Linked DNA regions of Halorhodospira halophila SL1. The protein of the gene in region 2 interacts with the protein of the main gene of each other region in a pairwise test. Links are inferred from orthologs where the notes say so. Each region holds a gene or a part of one and is shown on either strand. Other genes may lie near its edges.

Region 1 (5,706 bases), 1.8 Mb from region 2 along the record:
CGCTCGGCCAGCCACTCCGGCCCCCGTGCCGTACGGCCGTCGAAGACGGCGCGGGGCACGCTCTTGAGCTCTTCCACTGCTCCCATGTCAGGCAGCCTCCTCGTCCTCGAACAGAGCGTAGCCGGTCCGCTCCAGCTCCTCGGCCAGCTCCTTGCCGCCGGAGCGCACGATGCGCCCGTTGACCATGACGTGCACATGGTCCGGCACGATGTAGCTGAGCAGCCGCTGGTAGTGGGTGATAATCAGAAACGAGCGCTGCGGATCGCGCATGCTGTTCACGCCATCGGCCACGGCACGCAGCGCGTCGATGTCCAGCCCCGAGTCGGTCTCGTCGAGGATGCACAGCCGCGGCTCAAGCATGGCCATGTGGAAGATCTCGTTGCGCTTCTTCTCGCCGCCGGAGAAGCCGGCATTGACCGGCCGGCTGAGCAGCGACTCATCCAGCTTCACCCACTGCGCCCGCTCGCGGGCCATCTTGAGGAAGCTGACCGGGTCGATCTCGCCCTCGCCCCGAGCCTCGCGGGCGGCGTTGACGGCAGCCTTGAGGAAGTAGCTGTTGCTCACCCCGGGGATCTCCACAGGGTACTGGAAGCCGAGGAAGACACCGGCCCGGGCCCGCTCCTCGGGCTCCATCTCGAACAGGTCCTGCCCGTCGAAGGTCACCGAGCCGTCAGTGACCTCGTAGCTCTCGTCGCCGGCGAGGATCTTGGACAGCGTGCTCTTGCCCGAGCCGTTGGGCCCCATGATGGCGTGGACCTCGCCGGGGCCCATCTCGAAATCGATGCCCTTGAGGATCTCGGTCGCCTCGACGCTGGCATGGAGGTTGTTGATCTTCAGCATGGTCTGCCTCTCCTGGGATTCTGTCTTATCCAACGCTATCCTCGAGGGTGACCTCGAGCAGCTTCTGCGCCTCGACGGCGAACTCCATGGGCAGCTTCTGGAAGACCTCCTTGCAGAAGCCGTTGACGATCATGGAGACCGCATCCTCTTCGCTGATCCCGCGCTGCTTGCAGTAGAAGATCTGGTCATCGCCGATCTTGGAGGTGGTCGCCTCGTGCTCGAGCTGCGCCGTGGGGTTCTGGATGTCGATGTACGGGAAGGTGTGGGCACCGCAGTGGGAACTCATCAGCATGGAGTCGCACTGCGAATAGTTGCGGGCGTTGCCCGCCGTGGGCAGCACCTTGACCAGACCACGGTAGCTCTGTTGCCCGTAGTCCGCCGAGATCCCCTTGGAGATGATGTGACTGCGGGTGTTGTTGCCGATGTGGATCATCTTGGTGCCGGTATCGGCCTGCTGCCGGCCCCGGGTCACCGCCACGGAGTAGAACTCACCTATGGAGTCGTCGCCCTTGAGCACGCAGCTCGGGTACTTCCAGGTGATCGCCGAGCCGGTCTCCACCTGGGTCCAGGAGATCTTCGAGCGTTTACCGGCGCACAGGCCGCGCTTGGTGACGAAGTTATAGACGCCACCGACGCCGTTGGCGTCGCCGGGGTACCAGTTCTGCACCGTGGAGTATTTGATCTGCGCATCATCGTGGGCGTAGAGCTCAACTACGGCGGCGTGGAGCTGGTTCTCGTCACGCTGCGGTGCGGTGCACCCCTCCAGGTAGGACACCGAGCTGCCCTTCTCGGCGATGATCAGCGTGCGCTCGAACTGCCCGGTATGCCCGGCGTTGATGCGGAAGTAGGTGGAGAGCTCCATGGGGCACTCCACCCCCTCGGGGATGTAGACGAACGAGCCATCGGAGAACACCGCCGAGTTCAGGGCGGCGAAGAAGTTGTCCTTGCGCGGCACAACGCTGCCGATGTACTGCCGCACCAGCTCCGGATACTCGTGCAGCGCCTCGGAGATCGAGCAGAAGATCACGCCGTGCTTGGCCAGCTCCTCCTTGAAGGTGGTGGCCACGGAGACCGAGTCGAAGACCGCATCCACCGCCACGTTGGGGCGCTCGGTCCCCTCCTCCGCCTCCTGGACACCGGCGAGCATCTTCTGCTCGTGCAGCGGGATGCCGAGCTTTTCATAGGTCTCGAGCAGCTTGGGATCGACCTCATCGAGGCTCTTCGGCCCCTCCTTGGGAGCGGCGTAATAGGAGATGGCCTGGAAGTCGATGGGCGGGAACTGTACGTTCTGCCACTCCGGAACGGCCATCTCCAGCCAGCCGCGGTAGGCCTCGAGCCGCCACTGGAGCATCCACTCCGGCTCGCCCTTCTTCTCGGAGATGAACCGGATGGTCTCCTCGTTGAGCCCCGGTGGTGCAAACTCCTGCTCGATATCGGTGAAGAAGCCGGCCTCGTAACCCCGGCTGGTGAACCGTTCGATGGTCTCGTTGCTGCTCGCCATGTCGCCCAAGCCTCCGGCTGCTCAGTGGCCAATAACCTGTTGACGGGGGTAGATCCCCACCGGCGCGCTGGCCGGTTCGCCCATCTCCGCCAGACTCACCGCCGCCAGGGCCTGACGGACCACAGAGCTGATCCGCGACCAGGCGGCGCTGGCGTTGCAATCCTCAACATGCGTGCAAGTATCGGTCCCGCTCTCGACGCACTCGGTGAAGGCAATGGGTCCCTCAAGGGCCTCGATGACCTCGGCCACCGAGATCTCCTCGGGTGGCCGGGCCAGTCCGTAGCCGCCCTTGGCGCCGCGATAGGAGCACAGCAGTCCGGCGTGCACCAGCTGCTTCATGACCTTGCTCACCATCGGCTGGGGCAGCCCGTGGGCCCCCGCCAGCTGGGCGGCATTGACCCGTTCCCCCGGGCGGCGCGCCATCGCCGAGAGGATGACCACGCCATAGTCAGTCTCGCGGTTGATTCGGAGCATGGTGTCTGATTTCCCTCAATCCGTACCCAGAGGGTACATATTCCAATCGGGGAAGGGAAGACTTTTTAGAACACTTACAGACAGACACCCCCCGGGCTGAAGATCACCACAGCCGTGCCGATCCATGGGAGGATGGAGTCTGTTTCAACCTGTCAGGAGGGCTACTGTTGACCCCTCAGCCGCACAAGCCGCGACTGCGCACCACCTACCGGCTGATCATCGAGGAACGGGACAACGGCTGGGAGGTGGTCTTCTACGACGAGCAGGGCCGTGTCCAGCACATCGGCAACTCGCACAGCGAGATCGCGGCCCTGCGCTCGGCGTACTTCATCGCGCGCTACTACCACTACGAGCACGACGTGCTCATGCGCACCCGCCACGGCGACAAGCAGCTGGATATCGAAACGCTGATGCAGAACCGCCGCCCGAGCTGAGGCCGCGGCCGGTTCAGGACGCGGCAGCCGCGGCGCCGCCTCCGCCCAGGGCGTGCTGCTCGATGCGGCGGATCTCGTCGCGCACCCGGGCCGCCTCCTCGAACTCCAGCTCCCGGGCGTGCTCCTGCATACGCTTCTCTAGCTCGCGGATCCGCCGCACCGCCTCGGCGGGGGACAGCCCGGCGTACTCGCCCGCCTCTTCGGCCACCCGGGCCGCCCGCTGCGGGGCCCCCGGCGCCGGCACACCACCGCGCTCCATGATGTCGGGCACCTCCTTGCGGATCCCCTGCGGGGTGATGCCGTGGGCCTCATTGTGGGCGATCTGCTTGGCCCGCCGCCGCTCCGTCTCGTCGATGGCGCGGCGCATGGAGTCCGTCATCTGATCAGCGTAGAGGATCGCCCGTCCATCGATATTGCGGGCGGCCCGACCGATGGTCTGGATCAGCGAGCGGGTAGAACGCAGAAAGCCCTCCTTATCGGCATCGAGGATAGCCACCAGCGAGACCTCGGGGATGTCCAGCCCCTCGCGCAGGAGGTTGATGCCGACCAGCACATCGAAGTGGCCCAGGCGCAGGTCACGAATGATCTCGGTGCGCTCGACCGTGTCCACGTCGGAGTGGAGGTAGCGGACCCGGACGCCGTTCTCCTCCAGGTATTCGGTCAGGTCCTCGGCCATACGCTTGGTCAGCGTGGTGACCAACACCCGCTCGTCCCGCTCGGCGCGCGCGCGGATCTCGCCGTAGACATCGTCGACCTGGGCAGTAGCCGGACGCACCTCCACCTCCGGGTCCACTAGCCCGGTGGGGCGGACCACCTGCTCCACCACCTGCCCGGCGTGCTCCTCTTCGAAGGGGCCCGGCGTGGCCGAGACGTAGACCGTCTGCGGCGCCAGGCGGCGGAACTCCTCGAACTTCAGCGGCCGGTTGTCCAGCGCCGAGGGCAGCCGGAACCCGTATTCGACCAGGGTCTGCTTGCGCGAGCGGTCGCCCTTGTACATGCCGCCGATCTGCGGAACGGTGACGTGGGACTCATCGATGAACAGCACGGCCTCCGGCGGGATGTAGTCGAACAGAGTCGGCGGCGGCTCTCCCGGCCCGCGGCCGGAGAGATAGCGGGAGTAGTTCTCGATGCCGTTGCAGTAGCCGAGCTCGAGCATCATCTCCATATCGAAGCGGGTCCGCTCTTCCAGCCGCTGCGCCTCCACCAGCTTGTCGGCAGCCCGCAGCTCATCCAGGCGCTCGCGCAGCTCCTCCTTGATCTGCTCCACGGCCTGGTGGATCTGCTCCTTCGGGGTGACGTAGTGGGTCTTGGGGTAGATGGTCACACGCGGCACCCGGCGCAGCACCTCGCCGGTGAGCGGATCGAACCAGCTGATCTCCTCGATCTCGTCGTCGAAGAGCTGCACCCGGACCGCCTCTTCGGGGGACTCGGCGGGGAAGATGTCGATCACCTCGCCCCTGGCGCGGTAGGTGCCCCGGGTCAGCTCGGTGTCGTTGCGGGTGTACTGCAGTTCGGCCAGCCGGCGCAGGATCGCCCGCTGGTCGATCTGCTCACCGCGCACCAGGTGCAGGAGCATCGACATATACGCCTGCGGGTCGCCCAGCCCGTAGATGGAGGAGACCGAGGCGACGATGACCGTATCCTTGTGCTCGAGCACCGCCTTGGTGGCGGACAGGCGCATCTGCTCGATGTGCTCGTTCACCGAGGCGTCCTTCTCAATGAAGGTATCCGAGGAGGGCACGTACGCCTCGGGCTGGTAGTAGTCGTAGTAGGAGACGAAGTACTCGACGCGGTTCTCCGGCAAGAACTCGCGCATCTCGCCGTAGAGCTGCGCGGCCAGGGTCTTGTTCGGCGCCAGCAGGATCGCCGGACGCTGCAGCCGCTCGATCACGTTGGCGACGGTGAAGGTCTTGCCCGAACCGGTCACCCCAAGCAGGGTCTGGTCCGAGAGCCCCGACTCGATCCCGTCGACGAGCTCGTCGATCGCCTGGGGCTGATCCCCAGCGGGCTGGAAACGGGCGTTCAGCTTGAACCGCTCAGTCATTCCCCCCCCGCACACGCCTTCGGCAGGTCGTTCCGCATCACGCTCTGCAAGCTACACCTCTGACTCCGGCGGTCATAAAGTCTGAACCCTGAACACTGAACCCAAAACCCTTATCATACTCCCCGAGCCCAACTTTCAACGCGGAGCCAAACCATGGACCTTCAGCTTGCCGATCGCGTCCAGCGCATCAAGCCATCGCCGACGCTCGCCGTCACCGCCCGCGCCGCGGAGCTGCGCGCCGCCGGCCACGACGTCATCGGCCTCGGCGCCGGCGAGCCGGACTTCGACACCCCGGCACACATCATCGAGGCCGCCGTCCAGGCCGCCCAGCAGGGGCAGACGCGCTACACCGCCGTGGACGGCACCACCGAACTCAAGCAGGCGGTCATCGACAAGCTCCAGCGCGACAACCA
Region 2 (7,993 bases):
CTCGGCACCTCGGCGGCGTGGTGCTACTCCACCACCGTGCTGATCGCCCCCGGGCTGTTCCCCGAAGGGGCCCGCGGTGTCTACTTCGAGGCCATCGGCGTGATCATCACCCTGGTCCTGGTGGGGCGCTATCTCGAGCTCAAGAGCCGTGGCCGGGCCTCGCAGGCCATCCAGCGGTTGATGGCCCTGCAGGTCCCGACCGCGCGCGTCGAGCGCGACGGTGTGGTCAGCGAGGTCGCGGTCGAGGAGGTCCGGCCCGGGGAGCGGGTGCTGGTGCGCCCGGGCGAGCGGGTGCCGGTGGACGGCGAGGTGGTCGAGGGCTCGAGCTACATCGACGAGTCCATGGTCACCGGAGAGCCGGTGCCGGTGGGCCGGGGTGCCGGGGACGAGGTCATCGGCGGCACCATCAACGGCAGCGGCGCCTTTAGCTTCCGCGCCACCCGGGTCGGGGGCGACACGGTCCTTGGCCAGATCGTGCGCATGGTCGAGGGGGCCCAGGCCTCCAAGCCCCCCATCCAGTCCCTGGTGGACCGGGTGGCCGGCGTCGTCGTCTGGGGGGCCATCTTCCTGGCCCTCAGCGCGGTGGTGCTGTGGACCGCGCTCGGGTTCGGCATCGACCACGCCCTGGTCGTGGCCGCGGCGGTGCTGCTGATCGCGTGCCCCTGCGCCATGGGCCTGGCTACGCCCATGGCCATCATGGTGGGCACCGGGCGTGGCGCCGAGCAGGGCATCCTCTTCCGTCGCGGGGCGGCCTTCCAGGCCTCGGCCGGCATCGACACCGTGGTGCTGGACAAGACCGGCACCCTGACCGAGGGGCGCCCGGCGCTGACGGAGCTAGTGCCCCGGGGCGGCTGGCAGTACGACGAGGTCCTGGCTCGAGCCGCGGCGGTGGAGGCGCACAGCGAGCACCCGCTGGGCGAGGCCGTCGTGGCGGCCGCGCGGGAGCGCGGGCTGGCGGTGCCCGCGGCCGAAGGGGTCGAGGCCGTTGCCGGCTTCGGCATCCGCGGCCGGGTGGCGGGGGCCGACGTGGCCATCGGCGCCCGGCGCTATATGGAGACCCTGGGGGCAGCCATCGAGCCGGATCAGGCCGAGCAGGCCGATGCCCTGGCCCGGCGCGGCCGGACGCCGATGTACGTGGCCATCGACGGGCGCATCGCCGGGCTGATGGCCGTGGCGGACCCGATCAAGGAGGGGGCCAAGGACGCGGTGGTGGCCCTGCAGGGGATGGGTCTGCGGACGGTGATGCTCACCGGCGACGACCGGGCGACCGCCGAGGCGGTCGCCGCCGAGTTGGCCATCCGCGAGGTCCGCGCCGAGGTGCTGCCTGCCGACAAGGAGACGGCCATCAGCGACCTGCAGGCCGAGGGGCGGCACGTGGCCTTCGTCGGTGACGGCATCAACGACGCCCCGGCGCTGGCCCGGGCCGATGTCGGGGTGGCCGTGGGCACCGGGACGGACGTGGCCATCGAGGCCGGCGACGTGGTGATCATGGCCGGCGACCCGCGCAGCGTGGCGCGGGGCCTGGGACTGGCCCGGCAGACCTTCCGCACCATCCGGCAAAACCTGTTCTGGGCCTTCGTCTACAACGTGACCCTGATGCCGGTGGCTGCGGGTGCCCTGTACCCCTTCTTCGGGGTGCTGCTCTCACCGATGATGGCCGCCGGGGCGATGAGCCTCTCCAGCCTGCTGGTGGTCACCAACAGCCTGCGCCTGCGGCACACGGCCTTGCCGGCGCAGGAGGCGCTGCCGAGTCCGGCCTGATTTGTAGAGGCGGGGCTGGGTTGGGAGCACCCGAAACTCCGAGGCCCGCACTGGGCGGGCCTCGGGGTGGGTCGATCGGCTGTCGCTGAAAAGTCCCGATCAGAATGGGATATCGTCGTCGAAATCCGCCGGGGCTTCCTGCATGCCGCCGCCGCCACTGCCACCACCGGCGTCGCCGGCCGGGGCCTGAGCCGGGCGCTGGTCGCCGCCGCCGCCCATGGGCGCGGCACCGCCCCCACCGCCGCGGCTGTCGAGCATCTGCATCTCGTTGGCGACGATCTCCGTGGTGTACCGGTCCTGGCCGTTCTGGTCCTGCCATTTGCGCGTCTGCAGGCGGCCTTCAATGTAGACCTTGCTGCCCTTGCGCAGGTACTCGCCGGCGATCTCGCCGAGGCGGTTGAACATGACCACGCGATGCCACTCGGTGCGCTCCTGCTGTTCACCGGTCTGACGGTCGCGCCAGGTGTCCGAGGTCGCCAGGGCGACGTTGGCCACCGCGCTGCCCGACGCGGTGTAACGGACCTCGGGGTCCCTCCCCAGGTTGCCGATCAGGATGACCTTGTTGACGCCTCTGCTGGCCATGGCCGTGCTCCTCCGAAAAGTCTTTAGTGAACAGTGGGATGGGGCCGCGTCGCGGCCGGCGAAGCGGGGCGGCCACGCTCCGTGTCTGCCGCCCCACAGCTGGCCTCAATGTAAAGGTTTTGCCGGTCCGGCGAAACCGGCCGCAGCAGCGCCGGCGGCCTGACATGTCGTCCCTGGCGCGGTACCTTAAACGGTTCGCCGGCCACATCGCGTCGAGAGCAGCATGGACCATATCCGCATCCGCGGCGCCCGCACCCACAACCTCGACAACCTGGATATCGACATCCCGCGCAACTGCCTGGTGGTGATCACCGGGCCGTCGGGGTCGGGGAAGTCGTCGCTGGCCTTCGACACCCTCTATGCGGAGGGGCAGCGGCGCTACGTAGAGTCGTTGTCCGCCTACGCGCGGCAGTTCCTGTCGATGATGGACAAGCCCGACGTGGATCACATCGAGGGGCTGTCGCCGGCGATCTCGGTCGAGCAGAAATCGGCGTCCCACAATCCGCGCTCCACGGTGGGCACCGTGACCGAGATCCACGACTACCTGCGCCTGCTCTTCGCCCGGGCCGGCATCCCGTACTGCCCCGAGCACCAGGTCGCCCTGGAGGCGAGCACGGTCTCGGAGATGGTCGATCGCATCCTGGCGGAGCCGGAGGGGAGCAAGATGATGCTGCTCGCCCCGCTGGTCGACGGGAGCCCCGGCGAGCACCGGCGCACCCTGGAGCAGCTGCGGAGCCAGGGGTATCTCCGGGTGCGGATCGACGGCCAGGTGGTGGAACTCGATCCGCTGCCCCAGCTCGACGGCGACAGCGCCCACGATATCGAGGCGGTCATCGACCGCTTTCGGGTCCGCGACGATCTCGCCGGGCGGCTGGCCGACTCCATCGAGACCGCCCTGCGCATCGGCGAGGGGGTGGTGCGGGTCGCCTGGATGGACGAGCCGGAACGCGAGGCGCTGGTCTTCTCCGCGCAGCACGCCTGCCCGGAGTGCGGCCACGCGGTGGAGCCCCTGGAGCCGCGGATGTTCTCGTTCAACAACCCTCAGGGCGCCTGCCCGACCTGCGACGGGCTGGGGACCCAGCACTTCTTCGACCCCGAGCGCGTAGTCAGCCGGCCGCAGCTGACGCCGGCCGAGGGGGCGATTCGTGGCTGGGACCGGCGCAACCTCTACTACTTCGCCATTCTGCAGGGGCTGGCGGCGCACTACGGGTTCAGTCTGGAGACCCCGTGGGCCGATCTGCCGGAGTCCACGCGACACTGCATCCTCTACGGCTCCGGCGATGAGGAGATCGTCTTCCACTACCCCGGCCGCAATGGCCACACGGAGCGCGTTCATCCCTTCGAGGGCGTGATCCCCAACCTGGAGCGGCGTTTCCGGGAGGCCGAGTCCGCCACCGTCCGCGACGAGCTGGGTCGCTTCATGGCCCAGCGCACCTGCCCGGAGTGCCAGGGCGGTCGACTGAATCAGCGCGCCCGCAACGTGCGGGTGGAGGGCGTCGCCCTGCCGGATATCGCCGCGCTACCCATCTACGTCGCCCGGGAGCGGGTGCGGGCCCTGGAGCCGGATGGGGCCCGCGGGGAGATCGCCCGGCCGATCCTCGAGGAGATCCGGCAGCGCCTGGGCTTCCTGGAGGATGTGGGGCTGGGTTACCTGACCCTGGACCGGGCGGCGGAGACCCTCTCAGGCGGCGAGGCGCAACGCATCCGCCTGGCCAGTCAGATCGGCGCTGGCTTGGTGGGGGTGCTCTACGTCCTCGACGAACCCTCCATCGGGCTGCACCCCCGGGACCACGATCGGTTGCTCGACACCCTGCGTCGGCTGCGGGATCTGGGCAACAGCGTCATCGTCGTCGAGCACGAGCCGGACGCCATGCGCGCCGCCGACCACATCATCGACATGGGGCCGGGCGCCGGGATCCACGGTGGCACGGTGGTGGCCGCCGGTACCCCGCAGGCGGTGGCCGAGCACCCGGATTCGGTCACCGGGGCGTTCCTCAGCGGCCGGCGCACCATTGCGCTGCCGCAGCGCCGGCGTCCTCCGGAGGACGAGCGCTGGGTGCGGATGACCGGCGCCCGCGGCCACAACCTGCAGGACGTGACCGCCGAGATCCCCGTGGGCTTAATGACCTGTGTCACCGGGGTCTCTGGCTCCGGTAAGTCCACGCTGATCAACGACACCCTCTACCGCAGCGCCGCCCGCGACCTCAATGGCGCCCAGACCAGCCCCGCGGAGCACGATCGCGTCCACGGTCTCGAGCACTTCGAGAAGGTGGTGGACATCGATCAGAGCCCCATCGGCCGCACGCCGCGCTCCAATCCGGCGACCTACACCGGGGTGTTCGGCCCGGTGCGCGAACTCTTCGCCGCCACGCCCGAGGCGCGCGCCCGGGGCTACAAGCCGGGGCGTTTCTCCTTCAACGTGCAGGGTGGGCGCTGCGAGGCGTGCCAGGGCGAGGGCGTGGTCCGCGTGGAGATGCACCTGCTGCCGGATCTCTACGTCGCCTGCGACAGCTGCCACGGCACTCGCTTCAACCGCGAGACCCTGGAGATCCGCTACCGCGGCTACACCATCCACGAGGTCCTGGAGATGACCGTGGACCAGGCCTACGAATTCTTCGAAGCGGTCCCCGCCATCCGCCGCAAGCTCGAGACCCTGCGCGAGGTCGGCCTGGGCTATCTGCGCCTGGGGCAGAGTGCGACGACCCTCTCCGGTGGTGAGGCGCAGCGCGTCAAGCTGGCCCGGGAGCTCTCGCGGCGCGAGCACGGGCGCAACCTCTATATCCTGGATGAGCCCACCACCGGGCTGCACTTTGCCGACGTGGAGCAGCTGCTCGCGGTGCTGCAGCGCCTGTGCGACCACGGCAACACCGTGGTGGTGGTGGAACACGACCTGGACATCATGCGCTGCGCGGACTGGATCATCGATCTGGGGCCGGAGGGCGGCGACGGCGGCGGGCAGATCCTCGCCGCTGGCCCGCCGGAGCACGTGGCCGAGAGTGCGGCCTCTTACACCGCCGCGTATCTAAGCCAGGCCCTCGGCACGGGGCCGGTCGCCGGATAGGCCAGTGCGTACCCCGGCGGCCCCGGGTGTTACCCGCCCGCGAGCCCCAGCGTCACCAGCAGCTGCCGATTGCCGGGGTCCGTGTCCACCTCGGTGACGCGGACCCGCTTGAACATCCCGGTGGGCAGGGATTCCGCCCAGCCCTGCTGATCGATCCAATGATCGACGCGCACCCGGGCCCGGTTGCCGATGATCTCCATCTCGGGCATGCGTCCCAGCGCCCGCAGGACGAAGGGGGCGGCGAAGAAGGGGGAGGTGCGCTCCAGGTGCAGCTCCACGGAGGGGCCGGCGGTACCGGGCGGCGGTGCCACCGCGATGAAGGTCACCGAGAAGGGGATCCACACCCCTTTCTTCTTCTCGCCGCTGACCACGATGCGCCCGCCTTCGCTGATGCGCAGCGTCAGGTGGCGCAGGCTGGGGTCGTTGGCCCCGGTCACCGTTCGTGCCATGGCCCGTTCCGGAATGGGCACGCAGACGCTGCGCTGGCGCAGGCGCTCGGCGATGCGTGAACCGGTCCGGATCAGCTCCTCGGGTAACAGGCGTTCCATCCTTGCTCCTCGTGGCTCAGGCGGGCCGCAGGCGGGCTCGATCCTGCGGGGCCCGATCAGTATGCCACCGGGGCGTGCCGGGGGCGGAACCGGTCGCGCCGGGTGCGCGCAGCCCCTCGCAGGTGCCATCCTGAGCGATACTGTACCGAAGAGCGGTATCCGTCAGCCTGGAGGGAGAAGCTTGATGCTGCGCATTCGCCGTTCCGCTCCGGCCCTGATCCTGGTGCTGGCCCTGGCGTTGGTGGCCGCTGGCTGCGAGCGCAGCGGGCCCAGTCCCACGGAGTCGGAGGTCCGTGACCTGCTGTTCGAGGACGAGACCGAGTTCTACCTCGGGGACGTCAAGGTTTTTGAGTTAGTGGACTTCGAGCTCGTTTCTACCCACGAGCGCGATGATGGCTCCTATCTGATCCGCGTGCGCAAGGAAGTGGCGATCACCGAGGAGGGGGTGGAACTCCTGCGTGACCCGGGCGCCTTCGGCGAGCGCGCCTTCAGCAGCGATACCCCGCTGGACAGCCTGGAGATGGTGTTCACGCTGTGGGGGTTTGCCCTGCGCCAGGCGGGGCAGGTGGAGCCCGGCAGCACCATGGAGCACAAGGATGAGCTGGAGCTGGTGCGCACCGATCAGGGCGAGTGGCGGATCTGGTAGGATCCCGCGCGATGCGAGCGGTGGCCCGGCAACCGGCGGGCCGCCCGCCGATGGAAGCCAGCCCCTGACCCGTGAGGTCCGCATGCCCGGCATCCGCAGCGCTGTTTACGACGCCCTGATCCTTCGCCTCACCGCCCGCTGGTACGCCGAGGTGCTCGAGCGGCTGCCCGAGGGGGCGCATGTGCTGGATGTGGGTGTGGGGACGGCGGGGGCCCTGCTGGCCAACGCTGAGCGGGTCCGGGAGCGGGATCAGCGGGTAACCGGCATCGACATCGATGGGGACTATATCGAGCGGGCCCGCCAGCGGGTTGCGGCCTCGGTCCTGGCCGAGCGGGTCGCCCTGCACCACGAATCGGTCTACGACCACGACGGTGGGCCGTACGATGCCGTCTACTTCTCGGCCAGCTTCATGCTCTTGCCCGAACCGGAGCGGGCCCTGCGCCACTGCGCCAGGCTCCTGCGCCCGGGAGGGTGCCTGCTCTTTACCCAGACCATCCAGCGGCGGCGGGCGCCGTGGCTGGAGCGCCTCAAGCCGATGCTCAGGCGGATGACCAGCATCGACTTCGGGCGGGTCACTTATGAGGAGACGTTCCGGGCGCAGATCCGCGCCGGCGGTCTGGAGCTGGAGGCCTGGGAGACCCTCGCCGAGCACGCCGGGCGGGCCTCCTGTCTGGTGGTGGCCCGCCCGGCTGGCGGCTAGGCGGGTCCGCCCTGTACGGCGAATCGGGCCTCGGGTACCCTAAAGGCCGTTTTTCCCCGGTGTAACTGCGCGAGAGGAAGGAAACCCGTGCGAATCCTCGTCACCGGCGTGGCCGGTTTCATCGGCATGCACTGCGCCCGGCAGCTGATCGAGGCGGGCCATCAAGTCGTCGGAATCGATAATCTCAACGACTACTACGACGTAACCCTCAAGGAGGCGCGCCTGGACGAGCTGCGCCGCTGCGAGGGGGATTTCTACTTCGCCCGCGTAGACCTCGCCGATTCCGCCGGCGTCGACGCCCTCTTCCGCGAGGGGCGCTTCGACCGCGTCATCCATCTGGCCGCCCAGGCCGGCGTGCGCTATTCCCTGGAGAATCCGCGGGCGTACATCGACAGCAATCTGGTGGGCTTCGGCAACATCCTGGAGGGGTGCCGTCACCACGACACCGGGCACCTGGTCTACGCCTCTTCGAGTTCAGTCTACGGCGCCAACACGCGTATGCCGTTCTCGGTCCACGACAACGTCGATCACCCGGTGTCGCTCTACGCGGCCACCAAGAAGTCCAACGAGCTGATGGCGCACACCTACGCCCACCTCTACGGTCTGCCCGTCACCGGTCTGCGCTTCTTCACCGTCTACGGCCCCTGGGGGCGTCCGGACATGGCGCCGTTCAAGTTTACGCGGTCGATCCTCGC

The links. The genes of interacting proteins can lie anywhere in the genome.
Region 1: the proteins of uvrA (region 2) and uvrB interact in binary tests that used the Escherichia coli proteins (3 or more experiments, as listed by UniProt). The link is inferred for Halorhodospira halophila SL1 from one-to-one orthologs.

Annotation. Positions count from the first base shown.
Region 1 is NC_008789.1:607,461-613,166, forward strand. The notes cover bases 2,779-5,706. They hold uvrB (excinuclease ABC subunit UvrB), read right to left. Parts: upstream 5,294-5,706; coding sequence 3,263-5,293; downstream 2,779-3,262. Other genes in these bases: HHAL_RS02745 (SUF system Fe-S cluster assembly regulator), read right to left, coding at 2,779-2,815; HHAL_RS02750 (hypothetical protein), read left to right, coding at 2,983-3,249; HHAL_RS02760 (pyridoxal phosphate-dependent aminotransferase), read left to right, coding at 5,447-5,706. In the rest of the region: Fe-S cluster assembly protein SufD, read right to left, coding at 1-86; Fe-S cluster assembly ATPase SufC, read right to left, coding at 88-840; Fe-S cluster assembly protein SufB, read right to left, coding at 866-2,341; more of HHAL_RS02745, read right to left, coding at 2,363-2,778. UniProt on the Escherichia coli protein: The UvrABC repair system catalyzes the recognition and processing of DNA lesions. A damage recognition complex composed of 2 UvrA and 2 UvrB subunits scans DNA for abnormalities.
Region 2 is NC_008789.1:2,391,312-2,399,304, reverse strand. The notes cover bases 2,265-5,604. They hold uvrA (excinuclease ABC subunit UvrA), read left to right. Parts: upstream 2,265-2,566; coding sequence 2,567-5,404; downstream 5,405-5,604. Other genes in these bases: HHAL_RS11025 (hypothetical protein), read right to left, coding at 5,434-5,604; ssb (single-stranded DNA-binding protein), read right to left, coding at 2,265-2,343. Also shown: HHAL_RS11040 (heavy metal translocating P-type ATPase), read left to right, coding at 1-1,761; more of ssb, read right to left, coding at 1,861-2,264; more of HHAL_RS11025, read right to left, coding at 5,605-5,952; HHAL_RS11020 (hypothetical protein), read left to right, coding at 6,137-6,598; HHAL_RS11015 (class I SAM-dependent methyltransferase), read left to right, coding at 6,690-7,298; HHAL_RS11010 (NAD-dependent epimerase), read left to right, coding at 7,386-7,993. UniProt on the Escherichia coli protein: The UvrABC repair system catalyzes the recognition and processing of DNA lesions. UvrA is an ATPase and a DNA-binding protein. A damage recognition complex composed of 2 UvrA and 2 UvrB subunits scans DNA for abnormalities.